Regions from separate parts of the Rhodococcus sp. 077-4 genome, predicted to be linked through region 2. Evidence: predicted binding sites of a transcription regulator. Region 2 holds the regulator's gene; each other region holds the start of a gene.
The links. Region 2 encodes LexA, which represses DNA repair genes until DNA is damaged. Its sites were predicted from a motif close to CGAACANNTGTTCG; they were not measured.

Region 1 (5,521 bases), on a different contig from region 2:
CAACGCCACGGAGCGCGTGGCCGAGGCACAAGCCACCGAAGCCGCCGAAGAATTGGCCGATGTGCGCACCGCCGCGGAGAGCCGCCGTGAGGCCGCGGAGGACAATGCCGCAGTCACCGAGGCGCAGGCAGATCGGGTGAGGCAAACGCAGGTAGCCGCGGCCGAGCAGAACAAGCGTGAAGCCGTCGCGCAGGAACGCGCAGCCGCGGAGGTCGACGCGACCGCCGAGCAGATCGAAGCCGCGGAAGAGCGACGCATCGAGCAAGCTGCTGCGGACTCCGACGAGATGGTGGCCGCGCAGAAGCATCAGGAAGCACTTCGTCAGGCCGAAGCCGATCGCAAGAAGGCCGAAGAGCTTCGTAACCAGGCTTGACCCATTACCGCCGATTTAGGAGTTCCGCTTCATGAGTGTTTTGGCCCTACCACTGACCATCCTTCGAATCCAGTACAAGATCGCTCGAATTCCGTTGCAGCTCATCGAGACCAACGTCGTCGAGAAGATGAATGCGGAATCACCCGCGCGTCTGGTGTACGAGCACACGTTCGGATCACTCGACCGCGCAGTCGGAAACCTGTTGGGAGACAAGAACCTCGCCGACCGCGGTGAGACCCTCGTCGACAGCACCGAGAACCGCGCCGAAGCAGCGCGACTCGACGCCGAGGCGCGGGCGAAGAAGGCCGCAGCGAACGACGAGCTGAAGATTGCTCGCGAGACCGCCGAGAAGGATCGCCGCGCAGCCGACGCCGCAGCCCAAGAAGCGGCACGTGACGCCCGCCAGCAGGCGGAGCAGCGCAAGCGCGAGGCCGCTCAGGACGCCGAGCGCAAGGCCGCCGCGGAGAAGAAGAAGGCCGACGAGCAGGCCGCAGCCACCGCAAAGGCCGCCGAGGATCGCAAGAAGGCTCAGCAGGCTCAGGTCGACAAGCAAGAGAAGTTGGCTGCAGCACCGTCCGAGGCCGAATTGGCCGAAGCCGCAGAACGTTCCGAGGAAGCCGCCGCCAAGAAGGACGAGGCGGAGCGCATCGAGAAACTGTTCATCGCGGAGAAGAACAAGGACTGACCGCTCGAATTAGTTCGAGGGACAACCTCCTCCAGCCCCGCACCGTGCTCTCGGTGCGGGGCTGGTGTCGTTTGTGAATGGTGCGGGCCGGTTCAGGCGATGTGGGGGCCTGCTCGGGCGTGCGATGGTCTCGGTTGTCGGTACGGGTCGACGGATGCGGGTGGCACGAACCACGGGTGGTTGTCGGTGCCGATGAACACTTCCCAGTCACTGTGGTGGAGGAGTCGGTGGTGGAATCCGCAGAGCAGGACGAGGTTGTTCATGTCGGTGGGGCCACCATCGGCCCAGTGCCAGATGTGGTGCGCTTCGGTCCAGGATGCGGGTTTGCCGCAGCCGGGGAAGGCGCAGGTGTGATCTCTTGCGATGAGGGCTCTGCGTTGTTTGGCGGTGACGGTGCGGGCGGTGCGGGCGAGGTTGATCGGGGAGCCATTCTCGTCCATGACGATGGCCGTGAGGACACAGTCGCACGCCAACTGCCGAGAGGTGTTGCGGGACAGTGGCCCCATCCAGGGAAGCCGGCCCACGGTGGTGCCGTCACCGAACAGGTCGCGGTACGCGCCACGATCCGCTGCGGCACCGCCGTCACCGTCGCCGTCGCCGTCACCGTCACCGTCACCGTCACCGTCATTGTCGGCGCCCTGCTCCGAAGCATCCGATTCGGCAGGGGTTCTCGAGCTGTCGGAGACGGAACGTCCATCCGCATCGTCGGCCCCGTCGGGGTGGATCGGTTCGCCGGTGTTGATGTCGACCGCGTCCGCGCTGATGTCGGTTTCTGTTGCAGTGCGCGAGTTCTCGTCGTCCGCGATATCGTCGACGTCGTCGTCGGCACTGTCGGCGCTGTCGCGGAGGTCGGTGAGGTCACGCAGGGTGATGTGCAGGTTCACATGCGGTCTCTCGCCGCCTTCGATGGGTCGATCACTCGATGCGAGGTACTGGTCGAGGATGTGCTCGAGGGCGTCGGCGCGGCGTTTGGCGGGGGATCGTTCGTCGGGGGTGCCGTCGGCCGCTGGTTGGTGTTCGGTCAGTGGTGAGAGTGCGGTGAGGAGTTTTTCTCCGGTGACCGCGTCGAAGCCACCTTTCATGACCAGTCGCCCGTTCAAGGTTTTCGAGGCGAAGAGTTCGTTGCGGTCGGTGTCTTCGGCGGGTGGCTTCTTGCTGCCGTAGGTGTCGTGCAGGCGGGTGATCGCCGCGCGGAGCCGGCCGGTCTGGGCTCCCGGCCCGATCGCTGCTTTCACCAAGGCAGCACGTGCGATGTCTTGTCCTGCCTGGGGGAGGTTCTTCGGGGGTGTTTCGGCGAAGGTGAGGATCAGGGCAGCGTGGTCGACGGACATCACGCCGGTGTCGATGGCGTCGGCGATGTCGGGAAAGTCCTTCAACCCGCGGCCGAGGGCGACGATCTTGTTGGCTTTGCTGGGGGACAGCAGGGTAGTGGAGGTCAGCCAGCCTGCAGGGCCGGGGAAGCCGAGTTTCTCCCGGGAGACGCGGGTGTCGATCTCTGCGACGAGAGCAATACGTCGGGCTTCGAGCAGTTGGATCTGGTGGGAGACCACGGCGGCGTCGGCGAGGAGTTCACTCTCGCTCAGTTGCCAGATCGCTGCGGTCATGAGAGCAAGTGTATCGAACAGGCGTTCGACTCGCAACCATAGTCAAATCGAAAACTATTGTCCTACATAAGTATTCGCTGACCGAAACCTGTCGGTGGCTCGTGATAGGTGAGTCAGCCGCCAACCCGGAACGTCGCCCGATACGCACTCGGCGAGACTCCCAGTTCAGCGGCAATCTGGTTCCGCAGCGATGTAGCAGTGCCGAATCCCGTGTCGTGTGCGATGCGCTCGATGGTCAGGTCCGTGTTCTCCAGCATTTCTCGCGCCCGCTGCACACGTTGCGCCACGATCCATCGAGCCGGGGAGACACCGACTTCGGCGACGAACCTGCGTGAGAACGTCCGCACACTCATCGCCTGGTGCCGGGCCAGATCCTCCACGGACAGGGCCGACCCCAGATTGCGCAGCGCCCATTCCTGCGCGTCGGCCGTCGACGTACTGTGCGTCCGCGGCACCGGGGTGTCGATGTACTGCGCCTGCCCACCGCTGCGATGGGGAGGTACGACGGTTCCGCGCGCCACTCGATTGGCCACTGCCGCTCCGAAGTCCTGTCGAATCATGTACAAACACAGATCGATTCCCGAGGCCTCCCCTGCCGCTGTCAACACGTTGCCGTCGTCGGTATAGAGCACGTTGGGGTCGAGCAGCACTTGCGGATACAGCTCGGCGAATCGAGCGGCCGACTTCCAGTGCGTGGTGGCTCTCTTGCCGTCGAGCACGCCCGCCGCAGCCAGCACGAACGACCCAGTACAGATCGACGCCAACCTTTGGGTCGACAACGCATCGAACACGATGGATACAGCGCTGTCGGACGCATAGTCGGCGTCGGAGGCCGGCACGATGACGGTGTCGGCCTCGGCCACCGCGTCGAGTCCTCGCTCGACGAGTATCCGAACGTCGGAGTCGGTACGGACCGCGCCAGGCACATCGGTACAGGTGATCACCTCGTACAACGCCTCACCGGATTCGGACTGCGCCTGCCCGAACAGACGATGCACGATTCCCAGCTCCATGGCGAGGAGACCATCGCGCACGTAGACGGCTATGCGATGTGTCATGTGGAGATCCTCCCGTCGTGCGCGTTTTGCGTATCCCTGGGTACGCAAAACGCGCACGGCGGGAGGTTGGCCGAATTCTTTCACATGTTGTCTTTCATGCCACTGGTTCCGGACAGCGGCGTAGCCCAGGATCGAGAGCATGAACATTCTGTGGGTCTACGCCCATCCCGAACCTCGCTCCCTCAACGGCTCCCTTCGCGACGCGGCGCTCGTACAACTCCGCTCAGACGGCCATACCGTCGAGCAATCGGATCTGTATGCGATGCAGTGGAATCCAGTGGTCCAGCCAGTAGACTACGGCCACGATCCGGCCGAGCGATTCAAGGTGGCGACCGCGTCGAGCAAGGCCCTCGCCGCGGGCATGCAGACCCCGGACATCGTGGCCGAGCAACAGAAGCTGCTGCGTGCCGATGCCGTCGTGCTGCAGTTTCCGCTGTGGTGGTTCTCGATGCCCGCGATCATGAAGGGCTGGGTGGATCGCGTGTTCGTCGAGGGATTCGGCTACGGCATCAGGCGTGCGGACGGCCGCTCGCGGCGCTACGGGGACGGCACGCTCGCCGGAAAGCGTGCGATGGTCGTCGTCAGCATGGGCGGCAGCGAACACACCGTCTCCCCGCGCGGCATCAACGGCGAACTCGACGAGATGCTGTACCCCATCCAGCACGGCATCCTGTTCTACACCGGCATGTCCGTGCTGCCACCGGTACTTGTGGCCAGCGCCGACCGGATGACCGAAACCGATTACCCTGCAGCAGAATCGGAGCTCCTTCAGCGAGTGAAGGGCCTGCCCACCGACGAGCCCATCCCCTACCGCACCCAGAACGGCGGCGACTACGACCGACAGTTCGTGCTGCGTGACGACCTCGCACCCGAGGACACCGGAGTGCGGATACACACCGAACGGTGATCAGTCGAGAACGCGAGCAACGAACGCGTCGATGTTGTCTTTGACTGCTGCGGTGCGGGTCTCGACATCGAAGTCTTCTTTGAACTGACGGCCCAGCGCCGGGGTCTTCTTCTTGCGCGCATACAGCGAACACGCGAGGTCCGAGCAGATGTAGGTGCCCACCGTGTTGCCGCGCCTACCGGATTCCCCGGCCTTCGCAGCAGCCATCAGCGAGACTCCGCCGTTCGCGTGCGTGGTGAGGCAGATGCTGCACATCTGCGCCTTACGGGGCCCACCCGGCTTGTATCGCAACGCAATTCCGCGCAGCCGATCGACCTGCGGTACGACGAGGTAACTGCGTCCGGCCATTTTGGGGTCCGTCCACCCGAGAAAGTCGAGGTCGTCCCACGGCACGGCGTCGAACATCTCGGGCAGGGAAAGCCGACCGGCGTCACCCTTGGACGAATTGACGAACGACGACCTGATGTCGCGTTCTGAGATCGGTTGCATTGTCACTGCCTCCACTGTTTCAACAGAGCATCGATTCCGTCGAGAATACGAACCCAGGAGACCTGCGAATCGGGCGCGCTGTGACCGAACGAGCCCGCCGCATCAAGACTCGCATAGCCGTGAAACACACTGCCCAACAATCGAACAGCGTGCACCTGATCGGCCTCCCCGAGGTCGTAACCTCGGAGAATGGCTTTCATCATCGCCGAGTGACGCACTCCCGCACTCGCACGAGCAGTCTCGTGATCGAGCGGGAACTGCGTCGCGGCGTAACGACCGGGATGCTCACGCGAGTAGTCGAGATACGCGTTGGCGACGGCAACCAACGCGTCCTTGCCTGCTCGGCCCGCCAGCGCTTCCGACACCCGATCGGCCAGTTCTTCCAATGCCAGCAGCGCGATCCCG
Region 2 (5,521 bases):
ACGCCGAGGTTCCTCGACGGACCGCCGCGGTGCTCGCCCTGGTTCGCCCGGTACTGACCGCTGCGCTGGCGTTGTCTGCGCAACTTCAAGCCTCCTCCGGGGAGCCGGCCGACGATGTTCGAGAACAGCTCGACGGGTTGATCTTTCGCGGGTTCGTCACCGAGTTCGGTTCTCGCCGGTTGGCGGACCTTCCGCGGTATCTCGCTGCGGCAACCAAACGGCTCGCGACGCTGCCGAGCAGTGCGGGCCGCGACGCCGCGGCGATGGACGTACTCGATCGCGTCTACGCCTCGTACGGGCGGCTGTTGGATTCGCTCCCGGAGAGCAGAAAGAACAGTTCCGGGGTGCAGGAACTGTTCTGGATGATCGAGGAGTTGCGAGTCGGACTGTTCGCCCAAGGGATTCGCACGGCGTATCCGGTCTCGGAGAAGCGCATCGAGAAAGCGATCTCGGATCAGTCTCGTTGACCCGTGCTGCCGTCAGTCGACGTCGGCGGACTCTCGATGCTTGCGAAGTTCGTGGATTTCCTTCTCGAAGTCCTCGGCCGAGCTGAACGAGCGATAGACGGAGGCGAAGCGCAGGTAGGCCACCTCGTCGAGATCGCGAAGGGGCCCGAGAATCGCCAAACCCACCTCGTTGCTGGGGATCTCTGCGGAACCGGCGGCGCGAATGGTGTCTTCGACCTGTTGAGCCAAGAGGTTCAAAGCGTCGTTGTCGACATCTCTGCCCTGGCAGGCGCGTCGAACACCCTTGACGACCTTGTCGCGGCTGAACGGCTCGGTCACGCCGCTACGCTTCACGACGGCCAGCACTGCAGCCTCGACGGTGGTGAATCGACGACCGCACTCCGGGCAGGAGCGACGACGCCGTATTGCCTGCCCCTCGTCCATCTCACGCGAGTCGACCACGCGTGAGTCGGGATGCCTGCAGAACGGGCAATGCATGAGGAAGCCTCCGTCGTATCCAACGCTCCGACGACGAGCACGCGCATCGGGGCAGTCAGTCGAGGATACTCAGTCTTCCCGGACGCGAGGGGGCCGGTGGTCATCTGCCGGGCGCATACTCGACGACTGCTCCGTCGTGTACTTCGACCACACCGGCCGGCTGCGCGCCCGACTCGGCTGCAGTGGCCCGCAGGTTCGCGATGCCGATCAGTCCCCCTGCGACGACCAGGACCGCCAACATCGACAGCACCAGCGATCGCATGCGAACCGGCTGACCCGCGAAGTGCGCAGAAGTCCGGTCGAACTCGAGATCGGCCTGCTCACGATCGGTGACATCCGTCCACGACGGGTCCAGGACGGGCAGGCACGGGCCGGACGGCGCGGCGACGCCGTGCACCGCCGGACGCGCCCGGCGGCGGCGCTCGACGACGGTGGACCGTGAACGGACGGCGGTGGCGGTGGGGCGATCGGTGATGATGGTCATCGGAACCTCGTCTTCACTCGTTGGATCGATTGTTCGATCAGGCGTTCGATGGACGCTTGTTCGAAGTTCTATCACGAGCCTCCGACAAAGTCTGTAGAAAACGCGACACGAGTCGAACAGATGTTTGATTCAACAGCTGATACACGCTAGATTCGTGTCAGAAACCACACGCCACACGAGTCGACACCATCAACTCCAGTCCGCGCAGACCGACCACGCAGACCGGATCCAGAACTTCAGCAGGAGGCCGACAGCATGAAGGACGAGACCTCGACGAGGTCGACCACGCGAACCACGGGTCCCAAGACGACCGGCGCCAAGGCCACCGCTACCAAGGCCGCCGCAGGAAAGCCGGCCGCAGAGCCGACATCCAAGGCCATGGAGGTCGGAACCGATATCAGTGCGGGTCTGACCGAGCGGCAGCGCAAGGTGCTCGAGGTCATTCGCGCCTCGGTCACCGAGCGCGGCTACCCGCCGAGCATTCGTGAGATCGGCGATGCGGTCGGTCTGACGTCGACCTCGTCGGTTGCTCATCAACTTCGCACCCTCGAACGCAAGGGGTTCCTGCGCCGGGACGCCAACCGCCCCCGCGCCGTCGACGTGCGTGGGCTGGACGAGGTGCAGGCCGATCAGGCTGCCGCCGCCGTAGACGGTTCCGCGGCGTCCGACGAACAGGATCGCCTGCCGACCCCGACGTTCGTGCCCGTTCTGGGACGTATCGCCGCAGGCGGTCCCATTCTTGCCGAAGAGGCCGTCGAGGACGTGTTCCCGCTCCCACGCGAATTGGTGGGGCAGGGTTCGCTCTTCCTGCTCAAGGTCGTCGGCGAGTCGATGATCGAGGCGGCCATCTGCGACGGCGACTGGGTGGTGGTTCGCCAGCAGTCCGTGGCCGACAACGGCGACATCGTGGCTGCGATGATCGACGGCGAGGCCACCGTCAAGACGTTCAAGCGGTCCAAGGGTGAAGTGTGGCTGCTGCCGCACAATCCCCTGTTCGAGCCGATTCCAGGCAACAACGCCGCAATCCTCGGCAAAGTCGTCACCGTGATGCGCAAGCTGTAGGGATCGTCACCGTAGTGACACGAGAAGGGCCGCAGCACATGTGCTGCGGCCCTTCGCGTGCATCGGATCAGCGGATCACAGATTCAATCCGCGGCCGATGATCTCCTTCATGATCTCGGTGGTCCCGCCGTAGATGGTTTGGACGCGAGAGTCCATGTAGGCCTTGGCGATCGGGTATTCCTTCATGTAGCCGTAACCGCCGTGCAGCTGCAGGCACCGGTCGATCAGCTTGACCTGATTCTCGGTGGTCCACCACTTCGCCATCGCGGCTTCCTGGACGGACAACGTCCCTGCATTGAGCAGTTCGATGAACTTGTCCACCATGATGCGGGTGGCGGTGGTCTCGGTTGCCAACTCCGCCAACACGAATCGGGTGTTCTGGAACTTGCCGATCGACTTTCCGAAAGCCTTGCGATCGCGGCAGTACTGAATCGTCATCTCCAGCGCCGACTCCATCGCGGCTGCCGCGACGACGGCGATCGACAGGCGTTCCTGGGGCAGATTCTGCATGAGGTAGATGAACCCCATGCCTTCTTCGCCGAGGAGGTTGGCGGCGGGCACGCGAACGTCGGTGAAGCTGAGTTCGGCGGTGTCCTGTGCCTTCATGCCGATCTTGTCGAGGTTGCGACCGCGTTCGAATCCGGGCATGTCGCGTTCGACGACCAGCAGGCTGAAGCCCTGTGCGCCCTTCTCCGGGTCGGTGCAGGCCACGACAATGATCAGATCTGCGTTGATTCCGTTGGTGATGAAGGTCTTCGAGCCGTTGAGCACCCAGTCGTCGCCGTCGCGGACGGCCTTGGTCTTGATGCCCTGCAGGTCGCTGCCCGTGCCGGGTTCGGTCATGGCGATTGCGGTGATCAGCTCACCGGAACAGAATCCGGGCAGCCAGCGCTGCTTCTGCTCGTCGTTCGCCAGCTCGATCAGATACGGCGCGACGACGTCGTTGTGCAGTGTGAAGCCGATGCCGCTGTACCCACCGCGGGTGGTTTCCTCGGTGACGATGGCGTTGTAGCGGAAGTCCTTGACTCCGCCGCCGCCGAACTCCTCGGGTGCTGCCGTTCCGAGGAAGCCCTGCTTACCGGCCTCGACCCAGACGCCGCGGTCGACGATGTTCTGCTCTTCCCACTTGGCGTGGTTCGGTGCTACGTGCTGGTCGAGAAATTTCCGGTACGACTCCCGGAACAGCTCGTGCTCGGGCTCGAAAAGTGTGCGTTCCACGAATGTCTCCTTGCTCGGTGCATACCGACGTCGACCAGGTGAAACTCCAAGCGGATCACGGTCGTCGGCACGACTGACGTCACGTAGGCAACACTACGTCCGCGGTGTCGAGCCGGTCGATGACCAAAACGCGCGCGATCCGTGACCCACTAGCGGCCCCGGTTGCCCGCAGTTCTCGCGAGCGCCGAGACGATCGGGTAGCCGAGGAGAATTCCGACGGAGCCCCAGGCGATACCGCCGAGTTCGACCGATCCGATCGACAACGTCAAATCCCCGATCCCGGCGACGAGCGCCGCAGCGACCACGGTGAGGTTGACCGGATCGGTGAAGTCGACCTTCGCATCGGTCCAGATGCGCACGCCGAGCAGTCCGATGAGCCCGTACAGAACGAGAGTCGCTCCCCCGATGACGCCGTCGGGAACCGTGAAGATGAGGGCACCGAACTTGGGCGAGAACGCGAGCACAATCGCGGTGATCGACGCGACCCAGTACGCGGCGGTCGAGTAGACACGCGTGGCTGCCATGACGCCGATGTTCTCCGCGTAGGTGGTGGTTCCGGAGCCACCACCGGCTCCGGCCAGTGTGGTCGCCAACCCGTCGGCGATCAGAGCGTCCCCGGCCACGTCATCCAAGTTCTTCCCGGTCATCGCGGCGACGGCCTTGACGTGCCCCACGTTCTCGGCGACGAGGACGATCACCACCGGCAGCGCCACCAGGATCACCGACAGCTCGAAGGACGGGCCACGGAACTCGGGCAGACCGATCCAGCTCGCCGCGCTCAGGGCGTCGAGACGCGGTTGCGCGATTCCCCCGGTGACTGCGGCGAACACCCAGCCCACGACGACACCGAGCAGGATTCCCAGTCGGCCCACCAGCCCTGGCCCGACGGCCGTGGCCAGCAGAATCGCGACCAGGGTGACCGCGGCGACGAGCGGCTGCGCCTCGAACGACGTGGTAGCGGCCGGTGCCAGGTTCAGCCCGATCAGCACGACGACGGCTCCGGTCACCACGGGCGGCATTGCCGCGTCGAGCACCCGTTGGCCGGCGAACTTCACGACGAGGCCGATGAGCGCCAGCACGACACCGACGCAGAGAACAGCACCGAGTTGCGCGGCGGGGCCGTCGGCTGCGGTGGCACCGAGCGGGGCGAGGAAAGCGAAGGACGAACCCAGGTAGCTGGGAATGCGCCCCCTGGTGATGAGCAGGAACAACGCTGTTCCGATACCCGAGAACAACAGCGTGGTCGATACCGGGAACCCGGTGATCGTCGGAACCAGCAGTGTGGCACCGAACATCGCGACGACGTGCTGCATTCCGATACCGATGGTGCGTGGCCACGTGAGCCGTTCGTCCGGCGAGACCACCGCCCCGGCCTCGACGGTCTTACCGTTTCCGTGCAGCGTCCAACCCAGATTTCTCATGATCGACAAAGACTAGGGGGTCATCCCAGAATCGCGCTCACTGCCTCACGAGCGGCTGCTGTGCTGTCCGTTTTCAGGGCAGCGGCGGCCGCTGCCTTGCACTGATCGAGTGTGACCGTGGCCAACTTGGAGCCCACGTGTGCGACGGCTGCCGAGGCCGCCGAGAGCGAGGTGATGCCGAGTCCGACCAGCACGCAGGCCAGCAGAGGATCGGCCGCGGCCTCGCCGCAGACCCCGACGGGCTTTCCGGCCTTGGCTCCCGCGGCCGCGGTGTGCGCCACCAATGCCAGCACGGCCGGCTGCCACGGGTCGGTGAGTCCCGCGAGTTGAGCCGACATGCGGTCGGCGGCCATCGTGTACTGCGCCAGATCGTTGGTGCCGATGGACAGGAA
Region 3 (5,521 bases), 400 kb from region 2:
CCGGGACAGGGCGGGCGACGAATCTCGCATGTCGTGGCCGATCACCACCGATCGCGCGGCTCCTGCCTCGTCGCGAACCAGTCGCGCGAAAGACGCACCGACGTCACGCACGAACGCCTCGTCTATCTGCTCACCTACGACGCCACGGACGTCGTAGGCCTTGATGACGGCGTTGACGGACTCTGCGGTTCGGGCCACGAAGATTCTCCTGGTGATTCTTACGACGCCGCACATCGGCGTCGAACATCGAGCGTCGGTAGCGGTGCGATTCACACCAAGTATCGCCAGACCGGCACTGTCCGTTTCGGTCCTGCTCGCAAGACCTTGCCAGACGACAGTCGCACCGGCCAGTCGGACCGATGCGAACCACATCGAGTGTGCGTGAGACTCAGGACGTGGGGTCTGGAAGCACTCGTAGGTGCCCCCTTCTACCCGTTCTGACGGCCGGGGTCGATCGGCGTTCGGAGTCGGACGGGCGTGACGCCGAACGGTCGTGGCTCTCGCGATCGTCCGAGCGGACGCGATCGCCTCGGCCCGCCTCGCGCACGGCCTCCGCCAAGGCCGTCAGGTCGTCCTCGTCGGGACTCGACGTCGAGTATCCACCCTCGTACCGCACCAGCTCCCAGCCCTTCGGAGCGGTGGTCGTCGACGCGTGCACTTCGCACAGATCCCAGGAATGCGGTTCGTCCACGGTGGCCAGCGGCCCGACGACGGCGGTGGAGTCGGAGTAGACGTATGTGAGCGTCGCAACGGCAGAACGGTTGCAACCAGGCCTGCAGCAGCCACGCAGTGATCTCACGAGTGCAGAGTATCCGGTGGGTGCAACCGACCGAACGACCGACACACCGGACGAGCGCGATAACCTCCCCCCATGCCTCGATTCTCATCCGCGCGCAGGATCACCTCTCGGTCCGTGGCCCGGCACGGCCGCGGCATCCGCGGACCGGTTCTGCCCGAGGACATCCCGGCCCGGCGTTCACGAGCAGAGAAGTTCGACCGGCTGGTGCTCGAAGCATTTGCGCGAATCGACCATCGGTGGCACGAGAAGCTCGCGAAACTCGACATCGCAGTGGACGAAGTACCCAAGATCCGTGCATTGGATCCGGAATCGGTGACGTGGCCACCGGAGGTGGTGGCGGAAGGTCCGGTGCCGCTCTCGCGGTTGGTACCTGCCGGCATCGACAAGCGCGGGGAGACGACACGCGCGCGAGTGGTGCTGTTCAGGCGCCCACTCGAGCGTCGAGCGAAGCACCCGGAGGATCTGGAAGACCTGTTGTTCGAAGTTCTGGTCGAGCAAGTGGCGACGTATCTCGGCATCGACCCCGACGAGGTCGATCCGGCCGGAGAGTGACCGGTCGACCGAAACCCGTCCGACCGGACGGGATCGAGTGGCTCAGCCGATCCCGCGCTTGAGCCGCCGACGTTCCCGCTCGGACAGTCCGCCCCAGATACCGAACCGCTCGTCGTTGGCGAGCGCGTACTCGAGGCACTCATCCTTGACCTCGCAGCCGAGGCAGATGCGCTTGGCCTCGCGGGTGGAGCCCCCCTTTTCGGGGAAGAAGGCCTCGGGGTCGGTCTGAGCGCACAGTGCGCGCTCCTGCCACTGGTCCTCGATCTCCTCGAACATCTCGTCGAATCCTCCGACGAGACTGAGGAACGGCTTGGCCGGTGGTACCGACTCGGCCACGAACGGCATCAGGTCGGCGTCCGATTCCGACTCGAGCTCGACGTCGACGACATCCGTATCGGTGTCGGTCTCGTCTACTGGAGCAACGTACGCAGAACCCGCGTCGATCGTGACGCTCGAATCTGCGCCGATGCCGGACTCGGTTTGCGGCGCGTCGTCGACAGCGCTGAGGTGAGCAGTGGGTCCGCCCCGCTGATCACGTGTCACGTGCTGGTCATACATCGCTTCCGCCTCCTCACCTGTGGTAGCGCAGATACTTTCGGTTCTCGTGTGCTCGAATACCTTGCCCCGCGCCGGTATTCGATCGGATCGACAGTGCCGGCAAACGCGGCGTGCCCACCCGACTCTCGACCTCTACTCGACGTCCACCGGGGAACGAACAGGAAGGGAACGAGTGTTCGAAACCAGGTTCGCCGCAATCGAACTCGTGCTGCGAACACTGAATGACATACCTGTGATTAGACACGTCCAGGTGTGTCGCGGTCAAGCCGATCGCGCAAATCCAATACCATCACATGCCCGAAATCGGCGGTCTCCCCGAATCGGAGCGCGTCCCGTGCGTGTCGCGGCCGTTCTGCCGCTCGGATCCCAGCCCTGCGAACGGTCCGGGTAGGCGCTCACCCCGGCTCGCCACAACCGCACTAGGCTCGCATGTTGTGAAAGTTACTGTTCTGGTCGGTGGTGTCGGTGGCGCTCGGTTCCTCCAGGGTCTCAAATCGCTGTTCGGCGACACCCTGCTCGGCGACGAACCCGAGAACGAGATCACCGCGGTGGTCAACGTCGGCGACGACGTGTGGATGCACGGCCTTCGCATCTGTCCGGACCTCGATACGTGCATGTACACCCTCGGCGGAGGCATCGACACCGATCGCGGCTGGGGCCGCATCGCGGAGACCTGGAACGCTCGCGACGAACTGGCGGCCTACGGTGCCGATCCAGACTGGTTCGGACTCGGCGACCGAGACATCGCCACGCACCTGATCCGCAGCCGCATGCTGCGCACGGGTTTTCCACTGTCCGCCGTCACCGAAGCCCTGTGCAACCGTTGGCAACCCGGAGTGCGGCTCCTACCCGTCACCGACGATCGCTCGGAGACCCACGTGGTCGTCACCGATCCCGAGGACCCGAGCGGTGAGCAGCAGCGCGCAATTCACTTCCAGGAGTGGTGGGTTCGGTACCGCGCACAGATTCCGACCCACAGTTTCGCCAACATCGGGGCCGAACAGGCCTCTCCGGCACCGGGTGTCGTCGAGGCGATCACCCAGGCCGACGCCGTGGTCCTCGCGCCGTCCAATCCGGTGGTGAGCGTCGGCGCAATTCTCGCGGTACCCGGAATCCGCGGGGCGCTTCGCACGACTGCCGCCAAGGTGGTCGGCCTCTCCCCCGTCGTCGACGGAAAGCCGTTGCGCGGCATGGCCGACGAGTGCCTCTCCGTCATCGGTGTCGAGACCACGGCGCAGGCGGTCGGCCGCCACTACGGAAGCCGAAGCGGTACAGGCATTCTCGACGCGTGGCTGGTACACACCACCGACACCGCGGTCGTAAACGGTGTCGACGTGCAGTCCGTTCCGTTGCTGATGACCGACCCCGAGACCACGGCAGTGATGGCGCGAACCGCTCTGCGTGCGGCGGGGCTCGAGCTGTGACCGACCCCCACCCCACCGCGACCGCGCCGGGTGATCACGCCCCCGGCGGGGCGATCGAAATCCTTCCGGTGACCGGCCTGCCCGAATTTCGGCCCGGTGACGACCTGGCCGCGTCGATCGCGGACCGGGCACCCTGGTTGCGAGACGGCGACATCCTGATCGTGACCAGCAAGATCATCTCCAAGGTCGAGGGCCGTCTGGTGCAGGCACCTCGTGATGCGGACGAGCGGGACGCCGCCCGCAGAGTCCTCGTGGACCAGGAAGCCGTGCGCATCGTTGCCCGCAAGGGCCGAACCCTCATCACCGAGAACCGACTCGGCATCGTGCAGGCTGCGTCGGGAATCGACGGATCCAACGTCGACGGTGGCGAGCTGGCGCTGCTGCCCGAGAATCCCGACGCCAGTGCCGCAGCACTTCGCACGGCACTCGGTGCGCTGCTCGGGGTGACGGTGGCCGTGGTCGTCACCGACACCATGGGGCGGGCGTGGCGGATCGGCCAGACCGATGCGGCGATCGGCGCTGCGGGGCTCGCGGTGGTGCACGCGTATGCCGGAGCCGAGGACGGCCAGGGGAACGAGCTCGTCGTCACCGAGGTCGCGATCGCCGACGAGCTCGCTGCTGCAGGCGATCTGGTGAAGGGCAAGCTCGGCGGTGTTCCGATCGCCGTCGTCCGCGGACTGACTCCCGTCGACGACGGTTCCACCGCGGCGACTCTGCTGCGCGGCGGCGAGGACGACCTGTTCTGGCTCGGCACCGCCGAGGCACTCGATCGGGGTCGACGCGAGGCCCTGCTCCGCCGTCGGTCGGTGCGCTCGTTCACAGACGAACCCGTCGATCCCGAATCGATTCGCGGCGCCGTCGCCGATGCCCTCACCGCCCCGGCCCCGCACCACACCCGTCCGGTTCGATTCGTCTGGATCAAGACGCCCGCGGTTCGCCGTCTTCTGCTCGAGACGATGCGTGAGCAGTGGCGAGCCGACCTGGCGGCCGACGGGCTGAGCGAGGAACGCATCGCCGCGCGACTGAGCCGCGGCGACATCCTGTTCGAGGCACCGGAGATCGTGATCCCGTTCTGCGTTCCCGACGGTGCGCACTCGTACCCCGACGAGAGGCGTCGAGCCGCGGAGGACACGATGTTCACCGTGGCGGTCGGTGCTGCCGTCCAGGGTTTGCTGGTCGCCCTCGCGGTACGCGATCTCGGCAGCTGCTGGATCGGTTCGACCATCTTCGCCGCCGAGACCGTGCGCGCCGAACTCGGCCTGCGCGCGGATTGGAAAGCCATGGGAGCCATTGCAATCGGGCACCCGAGCGAGCCACTGACCGTACGGGATCCGGTGGTGCCCGGATCCTCGCTCCTGGAGGTCTGAGGCGTGTCGGCGTCCTCCCTCTGGCATTCGACGGCAATGACACTCGACCGATGGGCACCGTCCGATTCGGCGGACGAGTCGCTCCGGCACACCATGCTGGCGTTCCTCGACAGCAACCAGGATGCCTGTCTGCGTGCCAACGAGGCAGGCCACTTCACCGCGTCCTCGTTGGTGCTCGATGCGTCGGGAACCCATGTATTGCTGACGCTGCATCCCAAGGTCGTTCGGTGGATTCAACTCGGCGGCCACTGCGAACCGACCGACGACACCGTGGTCGACGCGGCGTTACGCGAGGCCACCGAGGAATCCGGAATCGCCGATCTGACAGTGGATCCGGTCCTGCTCTCGGCACACACGCACCCGATCACCTGCTCGCTCGGTAAGCCGACACGGCACCTCGACCTGAGGTTTCTGGTGCGTGCGCCGGACGGTGCGCGAGCGGTACGCAGCGACGAATCGACGGATCTGCGTTGGTGGCCGGTCGACGCATTGCCCGACGACGCCGAGCACGAGACGATCGATCACCTCGTCGCGCTTGCCGCGCTTCGCTGATCGATCGCCCCATCGGGCGCCGTGACGTCAGACGTCGGTCGAGAAGCGCACGCCGCCGTCGGGCAGTTTGACCCCGGGCCACACGCGCGCACCGCGGAGCAACTCACAGCGAGCACCGATGTCGGCTCCGTCGCCGATGACCGCGTCGCGTACCAGGGCGCGAGGTCCGATGCGAGCGCCGAAACCGAGGATCGATCGCTCGACCACGGCCCCCGCCTCGACGATCGCGCCGTCGAACACGACGGCACCGTCGAGGCGTGCACCTGCGC
Region 4 (5,521 bases), on a different contig from region 2:
GGTGGCCATGGACGCCGCGCTCATCGGCGGGCCGAACCATTCGATCTTGGTTCCCGACGGCACCTGCAGCAGCGCTTCCGTCATGGCGGTGCGTCGGGTTCGCCATTCGCTCAGGAGGTTCGGGTTGCGAGATTCTTCCTCCGCGGCCTCGTCGACGAAGCCGGTGGGGTTCTCCCACGCCCTCTTCAGGGTGACCGCGAACTCCGCTGTCGCGTCGGCGTCGCCGGATGCACCGGACGTGGTGCGCTCCGCGACGTGATCCGTCCAGGAAAGATGTGCGATCTGGTGCGCGACGGTCCAGCCCTCGGCTGGTGTCGGTGCCTCCCATCGCTCCGGAGTCAAGTCGGCCACGAGCGCATCGAGGTCGTTGCCCTCGGCGCGAAGGTCGGCGATGAGCGTGTCGAGGTCTGCCATCGGTCCAGCTTCACAAAGAGCCAAGAAAAAAGCAAGCACGCCTGCTTGTTAATTCGTAACCTCGTGTTCGCTTGCCGTCTCTACGGTGTCGAGCGTGAGAATGTCGAGAGTCGTGGCCGTGATCGTTACCATCACCTTCATGGCTGCTGGTTGCTCTTCTGCGGATCCGGCCCCCGACGAACCGTCGAACATTCGGGTGGCGACGTTCAATGCCAGCCTCAACCGGCCTGCGGCCGGACAGTTGGTGACCGATCTGACCGGTGAGAACGCACAGGCCCGCGCGGTGGCCGACGTGATCGCCGAGAACTCACCGGACGTGTTGCTGGTCAACGAGTTCGACTACTCCGGCGACGATGCTCCGGCCCTGTTCAACGACAACTACCTGGATGGTCGGTACCCACACTTCTTCACCGCACCGGTGAACACGGGCGTCGATTCGGGACTCGACCTGGACCGGGACGGCAAGCTCGGCGGGCCGGGCGATGCATGGGGTTTCGGTCAGTTCCCGGGTCAGTACGGGATGGTCGTCTACTCGAAGTTCCCGATCGACACCGATTCGGTACGTACGTTCCAGAATTTTCTGTGGAAGGACATGCCGGACTCGCTGTTGCCGCGCGACTACTACGGCGAGGCGTCGGACGCGCTTCGGCTGTCCAGCAAGTCGCACTGGGACGTGCCGATCGACGTGAACGGGAAGACGCTGCACGTGCTGGCATCACACCCCACTCCCCCGTCGTTCGACGGACAAGAGGACCGCAACGGCAAGCGCAATCACGACGAGATTCGGCTCAGCGCCGACTACATCTCGGGTGCGGACTACCTCTACGACGACAAGGGTGTGCGCGGCGGGCTCGAGGACGGTGCGTCGTTCATCATGCTGGGCGATCAGAACAGCGACCCGGTCGACGGCGATTCGGTAGCGGGTGCCATCGCGCAGGTTCTCGATCTCGCGCGGGTTCAGGATCCGGCGCCCACATCCGCCGAACACGGCACGGACACAGCCGATTTCTCGGACCCGACGCCGGGCGATCTGCGCGTGGACTACGTCCTGCCGTCGGACGATCTGACGGTGATCGACTCGCAGGTGTACTGGCCGAATCAGCCCGAGCACCCCTCCGACCACCGACTGGTGTGGGCAGACCTCGAAATATGATCCGACAGTGTCCGAGCTACCGCTAGTCGAATTCGCGTTCCCTGGGCCCCTGAGGGATGCCCTGGTTTCGGCGGTTCTGTCCGGCGAGAAGACCACCACAGCGAGCCTGTTGGCGCAGTATGCGGACGAGGACCTACCGAGGGTCGGTGAGCGCGGCGCGGTAGTGGATTCCGCCGAAGCCGTAGTGGGGGTCATCGAGACGATAGCGGTAGATATCGTTGCGCTGAAGAATGTTTCGTTGCACCACGCCCTCGACGAGGGCGAGGGATACATCGACGTTGCGCAGTGGCGGGCCGGCCACGAGAAGTTCTGGCAGTCGGCCGCAGTCCGCGAAGAACTCGGCGACCCGCACTTCACCGTGAACGACGATACCCAGGTGGTTCTGGAGCGATTCGAGCTCGTGGCGGCCCCGGGGACAGCCTGCGATCCAGGGGCCGATGCCAAGAAATACTCGCCGAACTGAAGGCGTCCAGTCGCGGGCGGGTATGTGAGAAGCATCGGCACGCAGCACTGACCGCGAGACAGTCGGTGCGTGCATCGGGATCGAGAATTGTGTCGGTGGGCGGGTGTATAGAGCGCAATTCTCCGATCTTGTTTCTGCGCAACATAATTGGGGTTGACCGGTGTCGGAATCCGAAGTATCATCGAACATACGTTCTATCGCTGTTGGGAACACATGCCGGGGGGCGACTCGAGATGACTGCATCTACAACGACGCGGAGTCGGTTCGCTGCCTATCTCGGGCCGCAATCGAAGCCGTACATCGACAGTGCAGCGCTGGGCGAGATCCGCGACATCGCGATCCTCGAGAATCAGGCGTGCGCTCGCAAGGTTGCTCTGGCCGCTGATATCTGGGACAAGTGCATTCATCAAAATGTGCTCGTCGGTGATGTCATCCACGACGCGGGCAACTATGCGGCCTCCGAAATTGCGCACGTTCTGGGTTGCTCCAAGACCGTCGCGAACACATACGCCGAGGTCGGAATGGACCTGCGGCTTCGGCTTCCCGCCGTCGCAGCCGCATTCGGGGCCGGCGAGCTCGATTTACCTCGAGTTCGTGCGATCTACCGCTGCACCCACAATCTGACGCTGGAGGCGGCGACGGCCGTCCAGCGCGAAGTTCTGCACGCTGCCCGACGATTGTCGCCCGGTCCGCTCGCGACCGAAATTTGGTCGATCATGTTCCGCATCGCGCCCGAGGAGGCCGCCGCGCTGCGCACGGAATTGGAACGGCACACCAACGTCACGTACACCGACAAAGATGTGTTGTCGACGCTGAAAGCTGACCTCACCGCTGCCGACGCCGCCGCTGCCTGGCAACTCATCAACGAGATGGCCGCAACCGTATGTCGTCGAGATCCACGGAACAGAGGACAGAAGCGAGCGGCGGCGTATGTTGCTCTGCTGCACCAGGAATCCTCCATGGCATGCATGTGCGAGCCCGACGAGGACAATCCGTGCACGGCCGATACCTCGCGACCCGATCGGCGTACACCGCTGACGGTCATCACTGTCGACCTCGCCACCCTTGCCGGATTACTGTCCAATCCGGCTCACCTGGCCGGCCACGGCAGCATCGACGCAGACTACGCCCGCGAACTCGCCGGCAACGCTCACTGGCAGATCCTCCTCACCGAGGCGCGCGATCTTGCCGAGAAGCTCGGCTACGGCGACGACCTGGAGTCACTCACCGAGCTCGATACCGACCTCGCGACCAGTAGCGACAACAGTGACACCGGCGCAGGTGCCAAAGGCACAACCGACAGCGGCAGCAAGCCGAATCGCAACGCGACGCAAGGCGACGGGACGAAAGTCGGTGGGCCGAGAGGCAACGGGCAGAGAGGCAACGGGCCGAAAAGCAGCGGGCACACGGTGTTTCATCCGCTGGGGCGCGGTCGGCGTCGCACCGGCGGGTCCGTTCCCAGGCCCCCGCGAGCGCCGTATTTCGCACAAGCACAGTCCGCACAATCACAGTCGGCACAAGGACAGTCCCCACAAGGACTGCGCAACACCTGTATCGCCACGCCGTATCGAGGCACCTACACCTTCGTCGCCGATTTCGAAGCGGCCATCGCGGCCGATCCGACACTCGGACTTGCCCTGCACCCGGACGGGCACGGCGGTCTCGTGGTGCCGCCACCCGGAGCTCTCGTATATCGACCGACTGCTGCACTGGCAGAGCTCATTCGGCATCGCGATCGCACCTGCAGGCATCCGGGGTGCGATGTCCCGGCTCGGCAATGCGACATCGACCATATAGTCCCGTACTTCCATCGCGATCCCTCGACGGGCGGCTGGACCATCGACACCAACCTGCACTGCCTGTGCCGCTACCACCACAGCCTCAAGACCATGGGCCTGTGGACTCCCGTCATGCTCGCCGGCGGTGCCGAGTTCTGGATCTCAAACGCCGGCACCACCGCGGTCACCGTTCCCGGCACGACCCACCCCGCAGACCTCAGCCACCTGCAGAAGGTCCACTCGAAGCCCAGAGGGGCAGCGATCGAGCAAGATTGGTCGACTTCGAGGGCTGCGAAACCACAACCGACCCCGCAACCGACTCCACTGATGACCTCGACGCCCGAGGACGAGCCACCGCCCTTCTGACCAGACCCGAGGGTGCACACACTTGTTCCGCCGCAGTCGAATACATCTGCGACGGAAAAAGTGTGCGTTTCTGCCGTGTGTTCGGTCGTACCGTTCGGTCTTCGGTCAGCCTGCGTAGGAACTGAGGTCGTACACCGTCGCGCCGCCGACAGTGGTGGCCGTGAAGTTCGCCTCGACCCATTCCTGAATCTGCGAGGACGTACTCTCCGTGTCGCCGCCCATTCCGCCACGAGCCATACCGCCACCCATGCCGCCGGACACGTAGTACGTCACTTCGTGGTTGGAGACGTACTCGATGAACTCGTCGAGCGACGGCGCCGGGTCACCGCTCCAGCCACCGATCGCCATCACCGCAGTATCGGACGACAACTCGTACCCCGCAGCCGACATAGAGCCGTTCACTGCAACAGACCAGCGCGTGGTCGTGGACTCGAGCAGAGTCGTCAACTCCTCGTTGGTCTCACCGCCCATACCGCCACCCATGCTGGGCATGCTGGGCATGCCGCCATCGCCTGTCCCCAATCCCGTCGGAAGACCTGCCGCATCGGCAGTCGCTCCCGCAGCAGCAGCACCGACGTATGCCGCAACACCATCGGCACCAGCACCGTCCGGCACGGCACCGTCCGGCAGAGCACTGTCAGTCGCGGCACCATCGGCAGCACCGGCCGGCAGCGCACCGTCCGGCATTCCGCTGGTCGGCATTCCGCTGGTCGGCATTCCGCCACCCATTCCTCCCATACCACCGTCGCTGACTGCACCGGTCGGACCTGCGGTCGGAATCGACCCGCTGTGCGCGTTGGTTGTGGTGGCAATGGCGTACGACGCCCCGCCGCCCAGACCTGCGACCGCACCGAGGATCAGCGCCGCCGCTGCGAGTTTCTTGTAGCGCCCGGCCAGCATGATCATCACAGCTGCCACGACGGTTCCGGCCAACAAGATCCATTTCAGGGCCGGCAGCCAATCTGCGTTACGGTGCAACAACACCCAACTCCAGGTGCCGGCAGAAATCATCATTGCCGCCATACCGGCTCTGCCCCAAATTGATTCACGTCGAACCCACAGTGCATAGCCGCCGGTGCCGATCATGCCCGCAAGAGCCGGGGCCAGCGCCACGGTGTAGTACGGGTGAATCGTTCCGGACATGTAGCTGAAGATCAGCGCCGTCACCAGGAACCAGCCGCCCCACAGGATCAGCGACGCGCGCAGCAGATCGGTACGCGGTGCCCGGCCACGAGCGATCGACCCGAATACCAACGCCACCAGCGCAGCCGGGATGAGCCACGAGATCTGAATCCCCATCTCACTGCCGAACAACCGATCCAACCCGGTCGAGCCACCGAAGCTGGA

Region 1: ACNEOT_RS18350 (DUF222 domain-containing protein) is a predicted target of LexA. The motif match lies at 2,677-2,690, and genes of this name have one in related genera.
Region 3: cofD (2-phospho-L-lactate transferase) is a predicted target of LexA. The motif match lies at 2,075-2,088, and genes of this name have one in related genera.
Region 4: ACNEOT_RS08190 (DUF222 domain-containing protein) is a predicted target of LexA. The motif match lies at 2,213-2,226, and genes of this name have one in related genera.

What each region holds. Positions count from the first base shown of each region.
Region 1 is NZ_JAJPWC010000003.1:414,605-420,125, forward strand. It holds gene ACNEOT_RS18340 (general stress protein CsbD) at 1-373, shown strand, start outside; gene ACNEOT_RS18345 (hypothetical protein) at 405-1,058, shown strand; gene ACNEOT_RS18350 (DUF222 domain-containing protein) at 1,151-2,662, opposite strand; gene ACNEOT_RS18355 (GlxA family transcriptional regulator) at 2,776-3,720, opposite strand; gene ACNEOT_RS18360 (NAD(P)H-dependent oxidoreductase) at 3,860-4,627, shown strand; gene ACNEOT_RS18365 (FBP domain-containing protein) at 4,628-5,116, opposite strand; gene ACNEOT_RS18370 (TetR/AcrR family transcriptional regulator) at 5,119-5,521, opposite strand, start outside.
Region 2 is NZ_JAJPWC010000002.1:1,012,160-1,017,680, reverse strand. It holds gene hrpA (ATP-dependent RNA helicase HrpA) at 1-467, shown strand, start outside; gene nrdR (transcriptional regulator NrdR) at 480-944, opposite strand; gene ACNEOT_RS14050 (hypothetical protein) at 1,045-1,428, opposite strand; gene lexA (transcriptional repressor LexA) at 1,807-2,490, shown strand; gene ACNEOT_RS14040 (acyl-CoA dehydrogenase family protein) at 2,566-3,708, opposite strand; gene ACNEOT_RS14035 (uracil-xanthine permease family protein) at 3,858-5,129, opposite strand; gene ptsP (phosphoenolpyruvate--protein phosphotransferase) at 5,150-5,521, opposite strand, start outside.
Region 3 is NZ_JAJPWC010000002.1:610,300-615,820, reverse strand. It holds gene ACNEOT_RS12120 (phosphomannomutase/phosphoglucomutase) at 1-198, opposite strand, end outside; gene ACNEOT_RS12115 (DUF3499 domain-containing protein) at 389-799, opposite strand; gene ACNEOT_RS12110 (metallopeptidase family protein) at 872-1,351, shown strand; gene ACNEOT_RS12105 (WhiB family transcriptional regulator) at 1,394-1,627, opposite strand; gene cofD (2-phospho-L-lactate transferase) at 2,344-3,333, shown strand; gene ACNEOT_RS12095 (coenzyme F420-0:L-glutamate ligase) at 3,330-4,700, shown strand; gene ACNEOT_RS12090 (NUDIX hydrolase) at 4,704-5,252, shown strand; gene ACNEOT_RS12085 (sugar phosphate nucleotidyltransferase) at 5,280-5,521, opposite strand, start outside.
Region 4 is NZ_JAJPWC010000001.1:1,654,014-1,659,534, reverse strand. It holds gene ACNEOT_RS08205 (TIGR03084 family metal-binding protein) at 1-414, opposite strand, end outside; gene ACNEOT_RS08200 (endonuclease/exonuclease/phosphatase family protein) at 515-1,567, shown strand; gene ACNEOT_RS08195 (ASCH domain-containing protein) at 1,575-2,030, shown strand; gene ACNEOT_RS08190 (DUF222 domain-containing protein) at 2,264-4,174, shown strand; gene ACNEOT_RS08185 (ArnT family glycosyltransferase) at 4,280-5,521, opposite strand, start outside.